Regions from separate parts of the Peribacillus sp. NJ4 genome, predicted to be linked through region 1. Evidence: riboswitches for the same ligand, from Rfam matches in the RefSeq annotation. Region 1 holds a riboswitch; each other region holds the start of a gene.
What was found. A riboswitch is a leader RNA that binds a small molecule or an ion and turns the genes downstream of it on or off. The one in region 1 is predicted to bind cyclic di-AMP.
Positions count from the first base shown of each region.

Region 1 (4,292 bases):
TGGCATTGGATCAGAATCATTTTCCAAAGAAATCACGAAGATGGGTGTTAATGAATTTGAAGCAGGAAAGTTGCTGATATTGAGCGGCAATATAATAGCAGGCATAATCCACCCTTCCATATACATATTTTTATCAGCTCTATTCTTTTGGATCGTTACGGATATTCCGTACATAAAAATAGTCATCGTTCAAATGATCATTTTTGGTTTGCAATTGGTGGAAAAAATATTATTGATTCCTCTATTCGTATTAATGGATATAGGCAACGATGCCAATCCTTTTTCTTTAGGAATCATCAGTCAGTATTTTCTCAGAAGTGATTACTTTATTCACTTTTTCAGCGAAATCACCATTTTTCAATTTCTTATTATTGCCCTGCAATATTTTTATTTAAAGGAATTTTCAGAACGAAATAATTATTTGATCTTTTTAATGATTGTTCTATTCTATCTGGCCACTTGGTTTGTTAAAGCCTTTTTAGCATATATCCAAGTGGGCGTATTTGTATAAGGCGGGGTGAAAAGAATGAGCGGGAAATGGAAAATAGCAGCGGTCTCTATTGCGTCGACTGTTTTGATAACCGTTAACTTATACCTTATTGAAAAAAAGGAAAGCAAAGTGGAACGAACTGTTTTCGTGGAAAACTGGACAATGGTAAAAAAAGATACAATTACGGATACCATTCAAACGAATGGTGTAATTAAACCTTTGGAAGAGTATGATATCTATTTCGATACCAAGAAGAATGATTTTAAGAAATTCCTTGTAAAAGAAGGCGATGCGGTAACGGCTGGCTCCTCGTTGTTTGAGTATACGGCAACCGAACTTGATGCGCTTAAAGCGAATGTAGAATCGGAGAAAGCTGCCGCTGAGGGAGAAATTGTAGGGATTGACCAATACTTAGGGAAGTTGAGGTCTTATCAAGGGACATTGACCCGTGATCCCGATAAAGCGGTCATTGATGAATCGGTGGAAAGAAACTTGAATATCGATATAACAACAAGCTCTTCAGACCTTATTAAAAGTAACATTGAGCAAGAAATGTACAAGCAGGAACTCGAAAAAAACAGTTTGAATGAAAAAGTTAAAATGCTTGATGCTAAATTAAGGTCTATTGAGGAGCAGTCCAGCGCGATTGTAACGACCAGTGAAGCTTATGGTGTAGTTAAGAATATCAATAAAAACCTGAATAATCCCATTATATCCATTATTTCGACAAATATGGCAATTGAAGGTGATTTCTCCGAAGAGGAGATGAAAAAGGCTGAAGTGGGCATGACTATAAAAGCAAGTTCTTCTGACTCAAAAAAGACTTTGAAAGGGAAGATTGGCCGTATCCATTCCTATCCAGCAGAAGAGCCGTCCATAAAAAAAGATAACAGATTTCCATTTCAGGCTTTAATCGAACCTGAAGGTGAAGAAACCGAACCTTTGTTGGTGGGATCCAAAGTCAATCTTACTGTAATAACCAATGAGAAAGCGGGTGTACCCTCCATTCCTATAGAGGCAGTCCATTACAAAGAACAGCCGCATGTCTACAAGTTGACTAAAAAAGGCTTTGTGGATAAACATTACATCACAAAAGGACTTAAAGCAGAAGGAAAGCAAGAACTCATAAAGGGACCATCCGTAGGTGACGTCATCCTATTAGAACCGAATAGGGTAGTGAAGAACCATTCTTATTTTATTACTCCAATTCAATTTGAAAAAGTGAAAACTAATACTTATAAGAAATTCAGCTCTAGGGAAAAAGTAAGATATCTGTTACTTGGCATTTTGGAAAAATAACCGCTTCTTTCATCAGGAGAGAGGATGTCAAATTAGTTGCTATTTCTATATCCATATAACTTATATGTATAAAAATTAGGCAATGAAATTATAGGTACAATATTCATTAATACAGAATATTCAGACATATTTTGAGGTTTATTTCAAGAATGATTGCGAATAAATATTTACAGATTAACGTTTTTAGTATAATATTTTATTATAAGTTAACTCGCTTAATCTTATTCCAAGAACGGGGGACCCATTTTTGTGGATTTTATCCGCTAGGGGTGAATTCAGAAATGAAAGGGCTTTGTGTTTCCAATTCCTAACCCGACAGCTAACCTCGTCAGCGTCTTTAAGGGAACATGTGTGAATATTCACGCCAATAAGAAATCGACACATGAAGTGTCTTTTTTTTCGGCGTAAAGACAGAGTTTTTCAAAAAAAGAAAAATTACTTTCTTTTATTAGTATCTTGTTTCCCTTACCGAGACAAAAATGTTTTTGCATCAAAGACTTTATGGAAGGTGAGGAAAGTAAATGAAGAAATTCAAATTAAGTTTAGCTAGCCAAATTTTCATTGGTTTAATTTTAGGGATTATCGTTGGTGCCATTTTTTATGGTAATGAGACGGCCCAAAACTTTTTACAGCCATTCGGAGACATTTTCCTACGAATGATTAAAATGATTGTAGTGCCGATCATCGTTTCAAGCCTTATCGTTGCTGTTGCAGGTGTAGGCGATTTAAAATCAGTAGGTAAACTTGGCGCTAAATCAATATCATACTTTGTTGTGGTAACTATGATTGCGATTGCTGTTGGTTTAATTTCAGCGAATATCATCCAGCCTGGTGTTGGTGTAAATATGGACAAGCTAGAACAAACTGATATTTCTACCTATGTCGATACAGCCGAAACTAAGCAACATGAATCGTTCGTAGATACAATCGTTCACATTGTGCCATCCAATCCGGTTAAAGCTATGGTAGAAGGCGATATGCTAGCGATCATTTTCTTCTCCGTGTTGTTTGGACTTAGTATTGCGGCTATCGGTGAAAAAGGTAAACCAGTATTCCGTTTCTTCCAAGGTACAGCTGAAGGAATGTTTTACCTAACGAATATGGTCATGAAATTCGCTCCAATCGGGGTATTTGCACTAATCGGTGTGACCATCTCCAAGTTCGGTCTGGAATCTTTAATTCCGTTAGGAAAGTTAGCGCTTTCTGTATATGGAACAATGATTTTCTTTGTAGTTGTCATTCTGGGTCTTATTGCGAAATTTGTAGGATTCAATATCTTTAAATTGATTAAACTTCTAAAAGAAGAATTGATTCTTGCGTTCTCTACAGCAAGTTCAGAAGCTGTTCTTCCGAAAATCATGGAAAAAATGGAGAAAGCGGGATGTCCGAAACATATTGCTACATTTGTTATTCCGACTGGATACTCTTTTAACCTTGATGGCTCTACATTATACCAAGCGTTAGCAGCTATCTTCATCGCTCAAATGTACGGAATTGATTTAAGTATGTATGAGCAAATTACGCTGATGCTAGTGTTAATGATCACCTCTAAGGGGATTGCGGGCGTACCAGGTGTATCTTTCGTAGTTCTTTTAGCGACTTTAGGAACAGTTGGTATTCCTATTGAAGGTCTAGCATTTATTGCTGGTATCGACCGTATTCTTGATATGGGACGTACAGTAGTAAACGTTATTGGTAATTCACTTGCAGCAATCGTCATCTCTAAATGGGAAGGTCAATTCAACCCGCCTTCCGATAAAGAACTAGAGCAAGTTTCTTAATACAAAAAATCCAGAGTGATATGTCACTCTGGATTTTTTTTGAATTTTAAAAAATGTACCTTATTTTTGAACGATCCAGAAGCGGCAATCAGAAGAGAAAACGTTTACATCATCACTTTCATGGAATAATTCACTTCTGTAAAAGGTCTCGATGACTGTAAACCCTGCTTCTTCAAGACCATCAAGTACTTCAAGTTGTGTTGGAATATGGAGGTAAGTATCTTTTTGAGGTGTCTTTCCGAATGTGAAAATATCCCCAAACTCATAAAGCCTCTCATCTTGTTTACCTTCACACCAAATAATTTCCTCTTGTTCCCAGAAATTCATATAATATTCGTTTTTATCACGGTCGTGTGTTGTGAAAATGAAAATGCCTTCTGGTTTTAAAATACGATTTATTTCATTTAAAGCTAATGTACGATTTTTTCGCTGGGGAATTTTCATTAAACCATTAAAAGCGAAGATTGCTTTATCGAATGATGAATTGTTGAAAGGGAGTTTCGTTGCATCGCCAAGGATAAAGGGTATATCCAGGTTATATTCGTACGATATTTTTTCGGCTTCATGAAGCATGGCAGGTGTTATATCGATTCCCGTTATACTTTGAAATCCTTTTTTATACAGTGCAAATGTGGTTCTTCCAGTTCCGTAGCCAATATCAAGGATTGTATCATCCTGATATAAATATTTTTCGAATGCATATTTTTCTGATTGCCAAAGAT
Region 1 is NZ_JAUCFQ010000006.1:172,763-177,054, forward strand. It holds gene QUF94_RS26930 (hypothetical protein) at 1-511, shown strand, start outside; gene QUF94_RS26935 (efflux RND transporter periplasmic adaptor subunit) at 527-1,789, shown strand; cyclic di-AMP (ydaO/yuaA leader) riboswitch at 1,992-2,138, shown strand; gene QUF94_RS26940 (cation:dicarboxylate symporter family transporter) at 2,311-3,570, shown strand; gene QUF94_RS26945 (class I SAM-dependent methyltransferase) at 3,631-4,292, opposite strand, start outside.

Region 2 (4,292 bases), on a different contig from region 1:
AGTTGAGATCGGCATCGTTTTGGAAACACCCATTAAATCGATGCTCTTAAGCTGATTAGCTTGTCCCACGGCCCAAAACAATCCAGAAACGACCCCGACACCAAACACCAATAGGGATAACTTAATATCGGCAAAAATATAAACACCAATTGAGAAAATCAAGGCGCCAATCGTTGTACCTAATGTTTGACTGTAGGGTCCTCCCCCCAGTTTCACATTAAATAGAACGATGCTTCCCCAGAATAATGCCGGCAAGAGAGCTAATAATATATCCATCTTCAACCCCCATATATGTAAGTTCCAATCTATAGCGGAAATTTCATTTAGTCTTCTTTTTAATATGTTCGCATTATTTGAATTGAACCTTGGTAATTTTATGAAGTGTTCAAAAACCACCCTTCCGTTCCAATATCCAACTTACAGAACACTTGATTCTCTGTAAGTTTCTAGGGTGAAAAATAAAAAGAAGCAAACCCTATCAAGGTTTGCCCAGCTTGTCGACAAAAGGGAGTTCGGAATGGTCTCATCCCGAACTATGATTTAATAAAATGGTCTTTACTGTTTTATGAAACCCCCAATAGATTGAAGAAATTTGCGACACTCCTGCCGAATAACTGGTTAGACGGGACACCTGAGTCGCTTGCGTAGAGGTGGCTTGGCAGACAGTCGGCGGAAAGGGAGCGGATTTCTGAAAACAACTGGAACGTTTTTTAAAGAAAAAAACTGTAGGCAAATTCGCTTTCTTCGAATTTACCTACAGTCTGAGCAAACCTGATCAAGGTCTGCTTCTATTCTTAAATTACTTCTTCAAATGATATGGCACTGTCGTAATAACTACATTTCTTCTATAAAGTAAGTAGGCCCGAATCAGTAAACTTGATTGGTTATGAAGAATATTGTGCCAACCCTTCTTCGGAATGAATTGCGGGATGATCACTGTAACTTTATAGTTAGATTCACTCGCCTTATGTTCAACTGTATCCACAAACTTAGTTAATGGCTGAATGATGCTTCTGTAATAAGAGTTCAGTGTGACGAGTCTAACATCAGGCTGCCACTTTTTCCATTTTTCTTCGAATTTCTTTTCATCTTCTCTTTCAAAAGCAACATAAACGGCAATGATCTGATGTGCTGAAAGAGATTTAGCATAATTTAAGGAATTCTCAACCACATGAGTTATACCCGCCACAGGTACAAGAATGATATTCCCTTCTATTGGTAAGATGGGCTCACAAGTTGTAATCCTCAGTTGGTCACCAACTGCTTCATAATGCTTTCTAATTCGATGAAAAATTAAAATGATGATTGGTAAAAAAATCAAAACAGACCATACCTGAGTAAATTTGGTTAAAAAGAATATCATCGTGACGATCAGGCTAATAATGGCACCAATTGAATTAATGGTTAATTTAACCAACCAGCCTTTTGGCTTTTCGCGGAGCCATTTAACGATCATCCCGGTCTGGGACAGCGTAAATGGTATAAATACCCCTACAGCATAAAGTGGAATTAGATTTTCTGTATGTCCTTCAAATGCTACTATTAAGATGATGGACGCAAGCCCCAGTATGATAATTCCATTGGAATATCCTAATCGGTCCCCTCTAATCGTAAACGCCCTTGGTATGAATTTATCCTTTGCAAGATTTACCGCAAGCAGCGGGAATGCCGAATAGCCAGTATTTGCGGCCAGTATCAAGATCAAGGCAGTCGTACCTTGAATGAAGAAGTACATGAAATTCCGTCCAAAGATCTCTTCAGCAATCTGCGAGACGACCGTGACCTCTGCGCTGGGAACAATGCTTAAATAATAGGCTAAGAATACGATTCCCGAAAATAATACAGCTAGTAAGGACCCCATCGCTATTAAAGTTTTTGCAGCATTATTCGGGGCTGGATCTTTAAAGTTCGGGATCGCATTGGAAATCGCTTCGACTCCTGTCAATGCGGAGCTGCCTGATGCAAATGCTCTTAGCAGTATAAATAAACTGATACCCGCTACCGGGGTCCCGATTGGCGCGTGCAATTCCGGTGAAACTCCTCCTGTCAAGATCTTGTAAATTCCTACACCAATCAAGATGAACAATGCTAAAACGAATAGGTACACCGGATAGGCCAAAACAGAGGCCGACTCCGTAACCCCCCTAAGATTTAGGATGGTAAGTAGAATGACGAAAATGATGGCTATGCCGACATTATATGAATGCAGGCCTGGAAAAGCGGACGTGATGGCATCCGTTCCTGCAGAAACACTTACAGCGACAGTTAATATATAATCGACCAATAAGGATCCTCCAGCTATCAACCCTGGATTGATGCCTAAATTGTTTTTTGAAACCACATAGGCTCCCCCGCCATGGGGATAGGCAAAAATGATTTGTCTATAGGACAAGATCAAGGCCATTAACAGGATCAATACCCCGATTGCTATCGGGATTGAATACCAGAATGCCGCGGCACCGACCGTGATGAGAACGATCAATATTTGTTCCGGTCCATAAGCAACCGAAGACAATGCATCAGAAGATAGGATGGCTAAAGCCTTAGTTTTGTTTAGCTTTTGTTCGCCAAGTGCATTTGATTTTAAAGGTCTCCCTATCAAGAACCTCTTTATAGAAGATAACATCAAGTATTCACCACCATATTTTAGTTATAAATTTATGTTCCCCCAGTTATTGCAAAAAACAAGACGAAATAAAAAATGCCTACAAGTCATAGCTAAATAGACCTGTAGACATCATTTTTTTTGTCTGACAAGCTCCACCTTCCTTCTCATATAACGCTTACGAGGTTAGCTGTCGGATTCGGACCTAAGAGTAGCCCTACCTTTACCTTGAAAGGATTCACCCCTTGGATTGAAAAACAATCCCTATAACGGGTCCCCCGTACCATAAGGTTTAAGCGATTTAGAAATATGAAACTGTTGATTATCATACTCCCGTGAAATGGAAAAGTAAATGAAAATTTTACACGGAAAAAGAATAATTTATTGTTAGTGAGGTTTTGTTCATGACGTATATTACATAAGGCATCAAAACAAATGATTGAAGGAAGGAAAGAGGTGAATGACATGTCTAAAAAAGAAGAAAAAAACAAATAATACCTGATGAAAATTTTCAGGTCAAAGCATTAACCAATCAATGAACAATATGGCGGTCCACAAAAGGAAAAATCATCAGCCACCATGGAGACAGCGAAGAACGAAACTGAATACCTATCTAATCAATCAACTAATTCGCCTTTCCCATTAAACAGTTCTGCCCCCGCTTGGATAGTCAACTTTAATTTCCATCCAATCAGAGGGCATTATTCATTATTCCCAATGATCCACTCTAATTAGTTCCTTCCTTCTTGAATTGGTCTCAAATTACTTTTCTTAAAGACAAAGTATTTCTGGCCAATATAGTTAAGTACTGTATAAAAGATTGTTCCAATCAGTACAGCCACATTTTGCTGCATGGATAAATGAACGGATCCTTCCATCGATTCTGCAATGGCTTGTCCTAAAGAATAAGCGGCGGAATAACAAATCAGGATGACGCAAAAGAAACGGGCAACTCCTCTCCGCAAGTCTATATTGCTTTTAAAGGTAAATGTCCTGTTCAACAGAAAACTCGTTACAGCTCCCGAACCATTGCCGAAAAAGGTGGAGATCCAGTAAGATAAATCAAGAACATTCATGAGAAAAAGCATGATGGAAAGTCCAACCGCTGTATTGACTATTCCAACCAATAAAAAGCGGATAAAGGAATTAGTGTGTTTTAGATAGTTTTTCAATACTGTTCCGTTCATTGTCTAGTTGCTCCCGTTTTGTTAAATCGAGCGGATTAAATAGATCCAGATCAACAATATATTTAGGCCGGCGTTTGGATTCATTATATATTTTACCGATATATTCCCCAATCAAGCCGACAGCAATCAACTGCAGTCCACCGATCAACCATATGGAGGTAATTAATGAGGTCCAGCCCGTTTCGGTCTGTCCATAAAACTTTAACCATAAAAAGTATGACCCAAAGAGTAAGCTAATGAAAAAGGAAAGACATCCTAGCCATAATACAAGCCGGATCGGCGTAACTGAAAAAGAAGTAATGCCATCAAGCGCAAAGGCAACCATCTTCTTTAATGGATACTTCGTTTCCCCAGCCAATCTTTCTTTTCTGTCATAATAAACAGAGTCCGTCTTGAACCCAATGAGCGGGACGATTCCCCGTAAAAAAAGATTCGTTTCTTCAAATTGTTCCAGCTCCACGATCGCCCTTTTGCTCATTAGCCGGAAATCGGCATGATTA
Region 2 is NZ_JAUCFQ010000001.1:4,453,560-4,457,851, forward strand. It holds gene QUF94_RS22195 (RhaT/GlcU family sugar-proton symporter) at 1-276, opposite strand, end outside; gene QUF94_RS22200 (APC family permease) at 800-2,626, opposite strand; cyclic di-AMP (ydaO/yuaA leader) riboswitch at 2,765-2,914, opposite strand; gene QUF94_RS22205 (GtrA family protein) at 3,337-3,792, opposite strand; gene QUF94_RS22210 (glycosyltransferase family 2 protein) at 3,752-4,292, opposite strand, start outside.
Region 2: it holds a riboswitch for cyclic di-AMP, as region 1 does, so the genes downstream of both, QUF94_RS22200 (APC family permease) here and QUF94_RS26940 (cation:dicarboxylate symporter family transporter) in region 1, are expected to answer to the same signal.

Region 3 (4,292 bases), on a different contig from region 1:
GATATTTGTTACAGAGGAAAGGGAATTCTTTAAGCGTCTTGATGAGTGGATTGAAGATATCGGTCAGGATGAGCAGCATTTAAACACACCCATCTATTTTATATTGAGGGAGTTTTTTCGAACGCAAGAGCAATATCTGGATTACATTGACCGATTTGTGGGATTGCATGGAGATCGATATACACGGGAGGAAGTAAATTCCTGGCATCGGATAGTGGTCAAGGTGTTCAGTGAAGTGATGGAGAGGTTTACGGAAGCGAATCATAAATATGCCAATAAAATTATGAAAGCCCAACAGGCCACGATCGATGAATTGAGCACGCCCATCATTTCCCTTAAAGATAATACCGCGTTGCTTCCCCTGATAGGCGATATTGACACGACGAGGGGCATGTCCTTGCTTGAAAACACCTTACAAAAGTGCGCTGAAAAAAATGTCACCAGGCTTTTCATTGACCTATCGGGCGTTCATGCAATAGATAGTGCATCCGCCCACCAACTGTCACAATTGATTGAATCCTTACATTTGATCGGAATTCATACAACCCTTTCAGGACTTCGGCCGGAAATAGCCATGACTGCCGTTAAGCTTCAACTGCCTTTTGATAAAGTGACGATAAAGTCCACTCTTGCCCAAGCGATCAGTACGATAAAATAATACATACATATACTTGGCAAGGGTATGCTCGTTATAAATTTCATCGAGAAGACCTCCATATGGCGGTCTTCTCGCATGTATAGGTGAATGCTACATTCAAAATAGGTGGCGGGCTCCATAAGGCAAGAGCCGGAACCTGCCAGATTATTCAATATTTGCAAAGACGGCTAGGTCTTCTTTATTGCCAACGACCAAAAGCATATCTTTTTCATGGATATCCTGATCTGGTGACGGTGCTATGATAATTTCTCCATTACTCACGATGGCAATGACGCTGATATTATATTTTGCGCGTAAATCAAGTTCCCTGAGGCTTTTTCCCTTCATACTCATGGGGAGGATGATTTCCTCGATATTGTATTCTTTAGACAGCTCTATATAGTTCAGCATGTTAGGGAACAGGAGCTGGTTCGCGACCCGTTCCCCCATATCCCTCTCAGGATAGATGACCCAGTCGGCACCAACTTTAGTGAGCACCTGACCGTGATTTTTATTAAGTGCTTTGGCAATGACCTTTTTAACCCCAAGCTCTTTTAAAAGCAAGGTAGTCAAAATGCTTGATTGCATATCATTTCCGATGGCTACGATGACACAATCGAAATTACGAATCCCGATGGATTTCAATGTCTCTTCTTCAGTGGTATCCGCCATGACTGCATGGGTAACGCTCAGTTCTGCATTCTCGACTCTTTCTTCGCTGATATCAATACCCAATACCTCTTGGCCAGCGGTATATAATCTATCTGCCACACTGCTTCCGAATCTGCCTAAACCGATTACGGCATATTGTCGTTTTCCCATCATTTACACTCCTTCATTTATGGTTAACCAATCATGATTTTCCCTTTTGGATGACGGAAGGGATCTGGCTTACGCCTCATTGCGATGGCGAAGGCAAAAGTCAAAGGACCCACCCGGCCTGCAAACATCGTGAAAATGATGAGCATTCGGCCAACCGGTGATAATTCGGGGGTCAAACCCATTGAAAGTCCCACTGTGGCGAATGCTGAAGTGGCTTCAAATAAAATCATCAAGAAATCACTTCCACTTTCTGTGATGGTCAGCAGAATGGAAATGATTGAAACAAGGAAGACCCCGATGAATGTAACGGATAATGCTTTAAAGATGGTTTCATTCAAAATGCGGTGACGGAATAATACCACATCGCCCTTTCCTTTAATCTGTGACCAAACCGTTCCAAGAAGCGTCGCAAATGTTGTTGTTTTAATCCCGCCGCCAGTCGATCCGGGTGAAGCCCCAACGAACATCAAGAAAATGATGAGCAGTAATGTAGGTTGAGTTAAATCAGGGATATTCAACGTATTGGAGCCTGCTGTCCTTGGTGAAACCGATTGAAATAAAGACGATAACGTTTTACCCATGAAAGATAAAGGCTGCAATGTTTTGGCATTACCGAACTCGAATAAAAAGATTAAAATTGCGCCGACGATTGTAAGGGTCAAGCTAGTCATCAGAACAACCTTCGTATGTACGGATAAACGATGGGTTTCACGATATTCGTATAGTTCATTCATTACGATAAAACCTATTCCGCCAAACGTGATGAGGAAGGCGACGGTAAGGGTTACGAATGGGTCCGATACATAAGGGGTCAAACTCCTGAATTCCCCCATTAAATCAAAGCCGGCGTTATTGAAATTCGATATGGAATGAAAAACCCCGTAATAGATCGCCTTGCCGATTGGCATGTCAAAAGAAAAGCGGATCGATAAGATCAGGGCACCCACGCCTTCAATGATGGCCGTGAAAATTAAAAGCCGTTTTACTAACTTGACTACACCTGCCATGGATAGATTATTTAAAGACTCCTGCAAGAGTAACCTGCCTTTTAAAGAAATCTTTTTGCCTAATAAGAAAAAGAAAAACGTGGCAAATGTCATGAACCCTAGGCCGCCTATCTGAATCAGTGTTAAGATGACCAACTCACCAAAGGTGGTGAAAGTCGTCCCCGTATCCACCACGACAAGCCCTGTTACACATGTAGCGGAGGTTGAGGTGAATAAAGCATCCAGAAAAGAAAGACCATTCCCATTTTCAGTCGAAATCGGCAGGGTCAGCAAATAGGCCCCAATAAGTATCAGGATGGCAAAGCCGAGTACAAGGATTTTTGGCGGATCCAATAAATTTTTTGTTTTTATCAAATGATCATCCCTACCTATAAAAATATTGTGTAAAACTTATGAAATCTTAACCATCAATCCTCTTTATGAATCTTTTTCAAAGCATAATAAAAAGACCTGCGAAAACATCGAAAGGCTATTTTGCCACAAAAAGCGTGAAAAAAAAGCTCCCGAAATAGGCGGTCTTATGACCTCCTTCGCTTTAGCCGACGAAGTTAGCTGACGGGTAGGATGGCGAAAGAGCTGATCTCATCCCTTCTGCAAGGCAGAATTAACCCCAAATGATTGGGTCCTCCGTACTCAATTCCTTGAGTTTTGGCCGAAATGCATTAAATTGATAAACGTATTCTACTCCCATCATTTAGCAGTTGTAAACCCCTAAAGTGTAAAAAAATATTTCTTTAACAAAACTGAAAATTTACGTTTTATTTACATTTGAAAAACGTATTGACAAATATTAGTTAGCACATTATGATAGGTTCGATTAATCCGAATATGTTAACCAACATCGATGTACTTTATTCAACACTTTCAAGTAGAACATGTCATTGCAAATCTATTTTCTAATATAAATAAATTATTTTTCTTTTGAAAATCATAAAGAAAAAAAGTATGGCATTCTTATTAAAAGGTTTTAAACATTTTATAAAAAAGGCGGGCAATTATGGAGAAGACGTTCAATAGATATGTTATTAACGCTACAGGCAAGGGTGGACAGACATATTTAACACAATGCCAGGATAAAGATGCACTAAGGAAATGGATAGCCGATCATGAGGATCAAATCATAATGAATGAGTTAAGGATAACGGATAAGAAAAAGAATCCGTTGTTAAAATTGTTTTCTCTAAGGTAAATCAACTGAAATTATGTCATCCTGTGTACTATCCGGGAACTAGAGCGAAAAATCCATAACTTGTTTTGCTTTTAAACTCATTTATTTTTGAATGAGTTTTTTTGCGTTGAAAATTATGACGTTTACACTATTAATACAATAATGTTAAAATTTAGAAAATGATGAATATGGATGTAATGAAGAGAAAGCAAATGAAATGACCACTTTTCAGAGAGCACCGTCAACTGGAAGGAGTAGTAAGCATAAATTGAAGCAATTCTCGGGAAGGGTATGCTGTGACGGGATCTTCCGTTATGGTGCATAGTAACACCGCACTATTGATCTCGTCCCCCGAGAAGCCTTTCCTGGGGATGGGATTTATATTTCCTTTTCTAAGGAGGAGAAGCGTTGACATTCAAAAATTTATTAGTAGCTTGGAAATATCCCTCCATTCTATTGTGCGGCATCGGGATTTCGAACTTTGGTGCATGGGTTTATTTTATTGCACTTAATTTAATCGTGCTGGATATGACTGATTCAGCTTTAGCGGTAGCTGGACTTTATATCGTTAAACCGATGGCTGCCATATTTACGAATGTTTGGGCAGGCAGCGTGATCGACCGGATAAATAAGCGGAATCTTATGGTGGCACTTGACC
Region 3 is NZ_JAUCFQ010000001.1:846,096-850,387, forward strand. It holds gene QUF94_RS04310 (STAS domain-containing protein) at 1-658, shown strand, start outside; gene QUF94_RS04315 (potassium channel family protein) at 803-1,459, opposite strand; gene QUF94_RS04320 (TrkH family potassium uptake protein) at 1,483-2,817, opposite strand; cyclic di-AMP (ydaO/yuaA leader) riboswitch at 2,989-3,130, opposite strand; gene QUF94_RS04325 (hypothetical protein) at 3,464-3,655, shown strand; gene QUF94_RS04330 (MFS transporter) at 4,043-4,292, shown strand, end outside.
Region 3: it holds a riboswitch for cyclic di-AMP, as region 1 does, so the genes downstream of both, QUF94_RS04320 (TrkH family potassium uptake protein) here and QUF94_RS26940 (cation:dicarboxylate symporter family transporter) in region 1, are expected to answer to the same signal.